2 regions of the Pseudomonas sp. AC211 genome follow, and region 1 is predicted to be linked to the other one. Evidence: riboswitches for the same ligand, from Rfam matches in the RefSeq annotation. Region 1 holds a riboswitch; the other holds the start of a gene.
The links. A riboswitch is a leader RNA that binds a small molecule or an ion and turns the genes downstream of it on or off. The one in region 1 is predicted to bind cobalamin.
Positions count from the first base shown of each region.

Region 2: it holds a riboswitch for cobalamin, as region 1 does, so the genes downstream of both, ACZZZP_RS01925 (TonB-dependent receptor domain-containing protein) here and cobW (cobalamin biosynthesis protein CobW) in region 1, are expected to answer to the same signal.

Region 1 covers NZ_OZ409830.1:5,119,457-5,122,630, forward strand. Annotated here, with positions in the region: gene cobW (cobalamin biosynthesis protein CobW) at 1-992, opposite strand, end outside; cobalamin riboswitch at 1,104-1,311, opposite strand; cobalamin riboswitch at 1,425-1,601, shown strand; gene ACZZZP_RS23820 (CbtB domain-containing protein) at 1,712-1,897, shown strand; gene ACZZZP_RS23825 (CbtA family protein) at 1,941-2,660, shown strand; gene ACZZZP_RS23830 (cobalamin biosynthesis protein) at 2,744-3,097, shown strand; gene cobM (precorrin-4 C(11)-methyltransferase) at 3,156-3,174, shown strand, end outside.
Region 2 covers NZ_OZ409830.1:380,988-384,161, forward strand. Annotated here, with positions in the region: partial or broken gene ACZZZP_RS01925 (TonB-dependent receptor domain-containing protein) at 1-1,644, opposite strand, end outside; cobalamin riboswitch at 1,734-1,966, opposite strand; gene ACZZZP_RS01930 (hypothetical protein) at 2,048-2,356, opposite strand; partial or broken gene ACZZZP_RS01935 (methyl-accepting chemotaxis protein) at 2,418-2,720, opposite strand.

The sequences.
Region 1 (3,174 bases):
ATCACCAAATGACTGCTGCGCGTTTCATCGCTGCGCCACGCGCGGTCGAAGTGTTTGTCGAAACGCTTGCCTACGCCCTGAATCAGCAGGCGCATCGGTTTGCCGGGAATGGCGGCGAAGCCTTTGACGCGCAGCACGCCGTGACGCTCCACCAGGCCGTTGAGCGCAGCCAGCAACTGCGCTTCTTCGACTTCCGGCAGTTCCACGGAGAAGGAGTCGAACTCGTCGTGGTCATGCTCTTCGTGGTCTTCAAGATCGTGGTGGGTTTTGCGGCTGTCGATGTGCAGCTCGGTTTCCGAGTTCAAGCCCAGCAGCACCGACAAAGGCAGCACGCCGCTGCGTGCTTCGATCACTTTCACCGCGGGCGGCAGTTCCTCGGCCACTTCGGCACGCACGGCGGCCAGGGCTTCAGGGCTGAGCAAGTCGGCTTTGTTGAGAATCACCAGGTCGGCGCTGGCCAGTTGGTCGGCGAACAGCTCGTGCAGCGGCGATTCGTGGTCCAGGTTCGGGTCTTCGCGGCGCTGCGCGTCGACCTGGTCTGGGAATGCGGCGAAGGTGCCGGCGGCTACGGCCGGGCTGTCGACCACGGTGATCACCGCATCAACGGTGCAGGCGTTGCGAATTTCCGGCCAGTTGAAGGCCTGCACCAATGGCTTGGGCAGGGCCAGGCCCGAGGTTTCGATAAGAATTTGGTCCAAGTCACCGCGCCGCGCTACCAACTCGCGCATCACCGGGAAGAATTCCTCTTGCACCGTGCAGCACAGGCAGCCGTTGGCCAGCTCGTAAACGCGGCCGTTGGCTTCTTCTTCGGTGCAGCCGATGGTGCATTGCTTGAGGATTTCACCGTCGATACCCAGCTCGCCAAACTCATTGACGATCACCGCAATGCGGCGGCCTTCGGCGTTGTCGAGCATATGGCGCAGCAGCGTGGTTTTGCCGGCGCCGAGGAAGCCGGTGACGATGGTGACGGGGAGTTTGGCCAAGCTTTTCATCGAATGCAGCCCTGTTGGATACGCGCGAAATCGGATCGGCGGGCGGCTGCGACGGCTACAGCGAGCAGAGCGCTCACCGCAGAATTCGCCACCGGATCACCCCGCCCGGTTGTCGTGAATAGGTTCGAGGCAGGTCTCCTGGCTCACGACATGGCCCTTGATGCGGGCCGCTTTCCTCGCCTTCCCGCGCGTGGCAGTGGCACTGGAAGAAAGCCGGTCGTTTACAGTTGCGGGGGCAGCCGCGGCCTGGCTGTTCAGCGCACCGCGTTCCTCTTAGCTCTGGCGCAAATGCGCCGAGACCTCGAAGCGAGCAAGGCTACGCAGTGGTGGGGGATGGGTCAAATTCGATGAGGTCCGATCATCCAGCTTCTGGACATGGAAGCCTGCACGGGCGAGGCACGTCAGCGTTGACCTTTGCCGATGAAAATGGTGTTCTAGCGCGCTGTTTCAGGTGTCTTGCGTCGTCGTGCGCAAGGTGAAACGGGAAGTCGGTGCGCGCTCTGGTCGGTTCTGGAGCAGTTAGTCCGACGCTGCCCCCGCAACGGTAGGCGTGTGTTGAAACCCTTCAGCCATGCGAGCCCGGAGACCGGCCTGAATTCATACCAGTAGGCAAAACCCGCGGTGGGCGGGCGCAAGCCGGAAGTCTGAATGCGCTCGCATTCGGCTCCTCGTGCGTTCCCTTCTGCTACGTTTTCATTTCCAGTTCAGAGGGAACGGTCATGTCCAGTAGCACCCTTACTCATTCTGCCGAGGCCAGTGCCTCGCTTTCTCAGCGTCTCGTGGTCGCCATCGGCGCCGGCCTGTTGGGCGCGTTGCTGGTGTATTTCGCCGGTTTCTCCCATGTCGAGGCGGTACACAACGCTGCTCACGACACCCGCCACAGTGCCGCGTTTCCGTGCCACTAATTTCTGTGCCACCAAGTGTGCGTGCGACTGAAGAGACCGCGAAATGATTAAGCGTATTGCGCAAACCGCCGGGTTTGCCGGGCTACTGGGTGCCCTGTTTCTGACCCTGTTGCAAAGCTTCTGGGTGGCGCCGCTGATTCTTCAGGGCGAAACCTTTGAAAGCGCTGAGCCGGCTATGGCGCAGGCCGCACCTGCCGAGCACAGCCATGAGCCGGGCGCCGCCGCCCATTCCCATGAACACAGCAGCGAAGCGTGGTCGCCGCAAGACGGCTGGCAGCGCGTGGCGTCGACCACGGGCGCCAATCTGGTGGTGGCCGTTGGTTTCGCGCTGATGTTGGCGGGCTTGTTCACCCTGCGCGCGCCGGGTCGTACCCGTGACGGTTTGTTCTGGGGCCTGGCCGGTTTCGCTACCTTTTCGCTGGCGCCCTCGCTCGGTCTGCCGCCTGAATTGCCAGGCACCGCCGCCGCTGATTTGCAGCTGCGTCAGTACTGGTGGATCGGCACCGCAACCGCGACCGCCGTGGGCCTGGCCTTTTTGGTATTCGCCCGCCACTGGGCGGTGAAAGTGATCGGCGCTGTGTTGCTGGTGGTGCCACACGTCATCGGCGCGCCGCAGCCTGAGGTGCATTCGAGCCTGGCACCCGAGGCGCTGGAGCATCAGTTCATCTGGGCCTCGCTGATTACCAACGCGTTGTTCTGGTCGGCCCTGGGCTTGCTGAGCGCCTGGCTGTATCGCCGGTTTGCGGGCAAGAGCGCGGTGTAACCCCCTCGTTCATGCTGCGCAAGAACCCGCTGAAGGGCATGCTCTCAGCGGGTTTTTTCTTACGTATTCAGGCGTTTTTCTCTGTGCCTATCGTTGCGCCTTTTATCGCTGGAATCGGATGCCGCGCGGGTTGTAGCGAGGCTGAACTTCGTCAGTTGCTGGAACACACGCTGAGCGCGCACGGGTTGGGTGTCGCTGACCTCGCCGGCCTCGCCAGCGTTGAACACAAACGTGACGAGGCTGGCCTTCGCGCGCTCGCCGCCACGTTGCGCTTGCCGCTCGCGTGGCTGCCACCGGCTCAGTTGGACGCAGCCAGTGATCGCGTCAGCAGCGTGTCGGCCATTGCCCTGCGCGCAACTGGCGCAGTCAGCGTCGCCGAGGCAAGCGCTCTGACGCAGGTGGAAGCGGTGACGGGAAAAAACGCGCCGGGCTTTTAATCGGTAAACACACCAGTGCGAGCGCCACCGTGGCCATCGCCGGCGTGGAGGAATGCGTATGACGGTGTATTTCATTG
Region 2 (3,174 bases), 4.7 Mb from region 1:
CACTGCGCCAAAGCGGCGATCGAGGTCCAGGTTCAAGGTGCGCTTGTCCCGGCGCGGCAAGGCGTGGCCGGTTTCGCGGTCGCGGGCGTCGAGCCAGGTGGCGTTGGCCGAGGCTTGCCAGCCGAGCACGTCGCGCTCCAGCGTCAGCTCCACGCCTTGTAAGCGCGCGGTGTTGAGGTTCACCGCGCAGTACAAAAACGTCGCCGGGTCGCAGAGCACGGTGCTGATCAGGTCGCGTACGTCGTTGCGGTAAGCGGCCAGGCTCCAGCGCGTGGCCAGGTACTCGCCGCGCACTTGCAGCTCGTAAGTTTTCGAGTGCTCGGGTGACAGGCCCGGATTGCCGACATAGCCATTACCGTCATCCGGCCAGTACAGCTCGTTGTAAGTCGGTGCGCGGAAGCCTTCGCTGTAGGAGGCGATCACCGATGTGCTGTCGCCCACCGGCACGGTCAACGCGCCGTTCCAGGTGTTCTCGCTACCGAACTGTTCATTCTTGTCGTGGCGCAATCCCAGCTCGGTGGCGAACCACTCGCCCTGGAAACGATGTTGTGCAAAAGCGGCCTGGTTCCAACGGGTTTGTTGGTTGTATTGGGTGCTGCTGTGCAATTGGTCCTCGTAGAAATCGACCCCGGCGAGCACGGTGTGCTGCTCGCTCTAGTTCCAGGTGTTCAACCACGACACGGAGTCGCGGTAGGTGTTGAACACGCTCACTTCGTCGCTGAGTTTGTCTTGGCTTTTCTGCCGGCTTTCGCTGTGGCCGACTTCCCAGCGACTGCTCCAGAGGTCGTTGAACTGCGCGTCGACAAAACCGCTGGCGCTGCTGAGGGTGAAGTCGGTGTAAGGCTGCTGCGGATAGCTGAGGAAGGTGCTCATGTCGAAGCGACCGAACGGGTTGTCGTACTCGTTGCGGCCGCGTTGGTCCAGCAGGCTGACGCCGCCTTCGACGCGCTCGTTGAATTGGTGGCTGAGGTTGAAGCTCAAGGCTTTGTTGCGGTAGGCGTCGTGGTCGCTGTCGGAATCGTAGGACTGGCCGGTGCGGTCGCTGCCGGCGGTTTCGTCGAGGCTGCCGTTGAGGCTGAAGCGCGTCTGTTCATCGCCGCCACTGAGGCCCAGGCTGCGCTGCCAGCTTTGGTGACTTCCGGCGCTCACGGCCAGGCGCGGTTGCAGGCCGCTGTCGCCGCGACGGGTGAAAATCTGCACCACGCCGCCAATGGCATCGCTGCCATACAAGGCCGAGCGCGAGCCGCGTACCACCTCGATGCGTTCGATTTGTTCGAGGCTTAAAACCTGCAGACTGGCGCCGCCATCGGAGGCCGAACCGATGCGTTGGCCGTCCACCAGAATCAGGCTTTGGGTGTTGCTGCTGCCACGTATAAACAGTGAGGTGTTGCTGCCGCGCCCGCCGTTCTGCACCAGTTGCACGCCAGGCACGCGGGTGAGTAGGTCGGTGATAGAGCGCGGCTGTAGGCGTTCAATGTCAGCGCGGGTGAACACCGTGGCAGCAGCGGTGGCTTGGGCTAACGGCTCGGCGTTGCGGCCGGAGGTGATGACCATTTCTTGCAGCTTCAGCGCTTGGTCAGTGCTTTGCGCCTGCACCATAACGGGCAGCAGCACAGCGGGCAGGGCGAAATGCAGGTATTTCATGGAGTATTCCTCAAAAGATTTTTGAGGAGGGCATGGGCAAGCGTGGCGCTTGAAGGCGCCTGCGCTTGATGGTGCTGCCCTCCGCAACACCAGTCGATTCCATGCAGGCCGGTCTCCGGGCTCTCGACTGAAAGGGCATCCTTTCCTGCCGCGATCACCTTCCCAGGTACAACCCAGTGGTGTGTCGATCGGGCATGCAGCGTGGCTGCGGTCGATTACCGTTGCAGGGGGCAGCGCCGGGATGGCTCCTATGGAGCGCACCGGCTTCCCGTTTAACGCCGGGCTCGTGTGAGCCGGACGCACCTGCGTGGATAAACGCCGCGCACCGTAGCGGTGGCGGCGGGGTGGGTCAAGCGGCGGGGGATCGGTGGGAGAGGCTTCGGCCTTGCTTGCGACGTACCGGTTATGCGCTTGGGTCTGCCTGTCCAAGCCGGCTGGCGGCTTTGTGCAGGTCGAGCACCAAGCGCTCCAGGGCGCGGGCGGCGAGCTGGGTCTGGTTCGCGGCCTCGGCGCTTTGGCCGGCGCCCGAGCTGATGGTTTGCGCTTGCAGATTGGCGGCTTGAGCTTGGTCGCGCTGCGATTGCATGGCGCGGCTGATTTCGCCGATCTGCATTTGCATGCCCGCCACCTCCTCATGAATGCGCTGCAACGCCTGGTTCGCCTGCGTGGCTTGGTCAACGCTGGTGCCAACGCTGGTTTGGCATTGCTGCATCGAAGCCGACGGCCTGCACGGCTTGCTGACGCATGCTGTGCAGGCTCTGGGCGATGGCGTGCGTGGCCTCGGCGGTGCGCTGGGCGAGGTTGCGCACTTCCTCGGCGACCACGGCAAAGCCACGTCCCGACTCGCCGGCGCGCGCGGCTTCAATGGCGGCGTTGAGCGCCAACAGGTTGGTTTGTTCGGCGATGCCGCGAATGGTTTCGCTGATGCTCTGCACCGCCACCGTGTGTTGGCTCAGGCCTTCGATAGTGCGGGTGGCATCGCTGACCAGGCTGGCCAGGCGGCTGATTTGTTCGGTGGTTTGCTGCACCACGCTGGCGCCTTCCTTGGCCAGTTGCAGCGCTTGTTGCAGAGGCATGTTCGCTGCCCAGGATGTGCTCAGTCATGGCGCTGATGCTGTGACTGACTCCTTGGGTGGCTTCGGCCGTCGCTTGGGCGGCGCTGTTCTGATGGTTCGCACACAGGCTGACGGTGCTGGAGGTCTGGTTGAGTGCAGCACTGGTGTGGTGCAGCGCACTGCCGGCAGAGACGATGCTCTGCATGGTGTCGTCCATTTTGTCGACGAAACTGTTCACCCAGCCCGCCAGCGAACCGGTTTCATCGGCTTGCAAATGGTTGGCGCTGAAGCGATTGCTCAGCGGCGCGCCGCACTCGGCGGTGTCCAGGAAGAAATCGCACAGCGCCTGCAATTTCTGGCTGCGCGGACGCAGGCTGAAGTACCAGAAGTTGAACAACACCAGCGCGCTCACGCCAAACAGCGCCCAAGGCAAATGTTCACCTTGCCAGCCCAGGCCGGCGTGGGCGCCGTACAG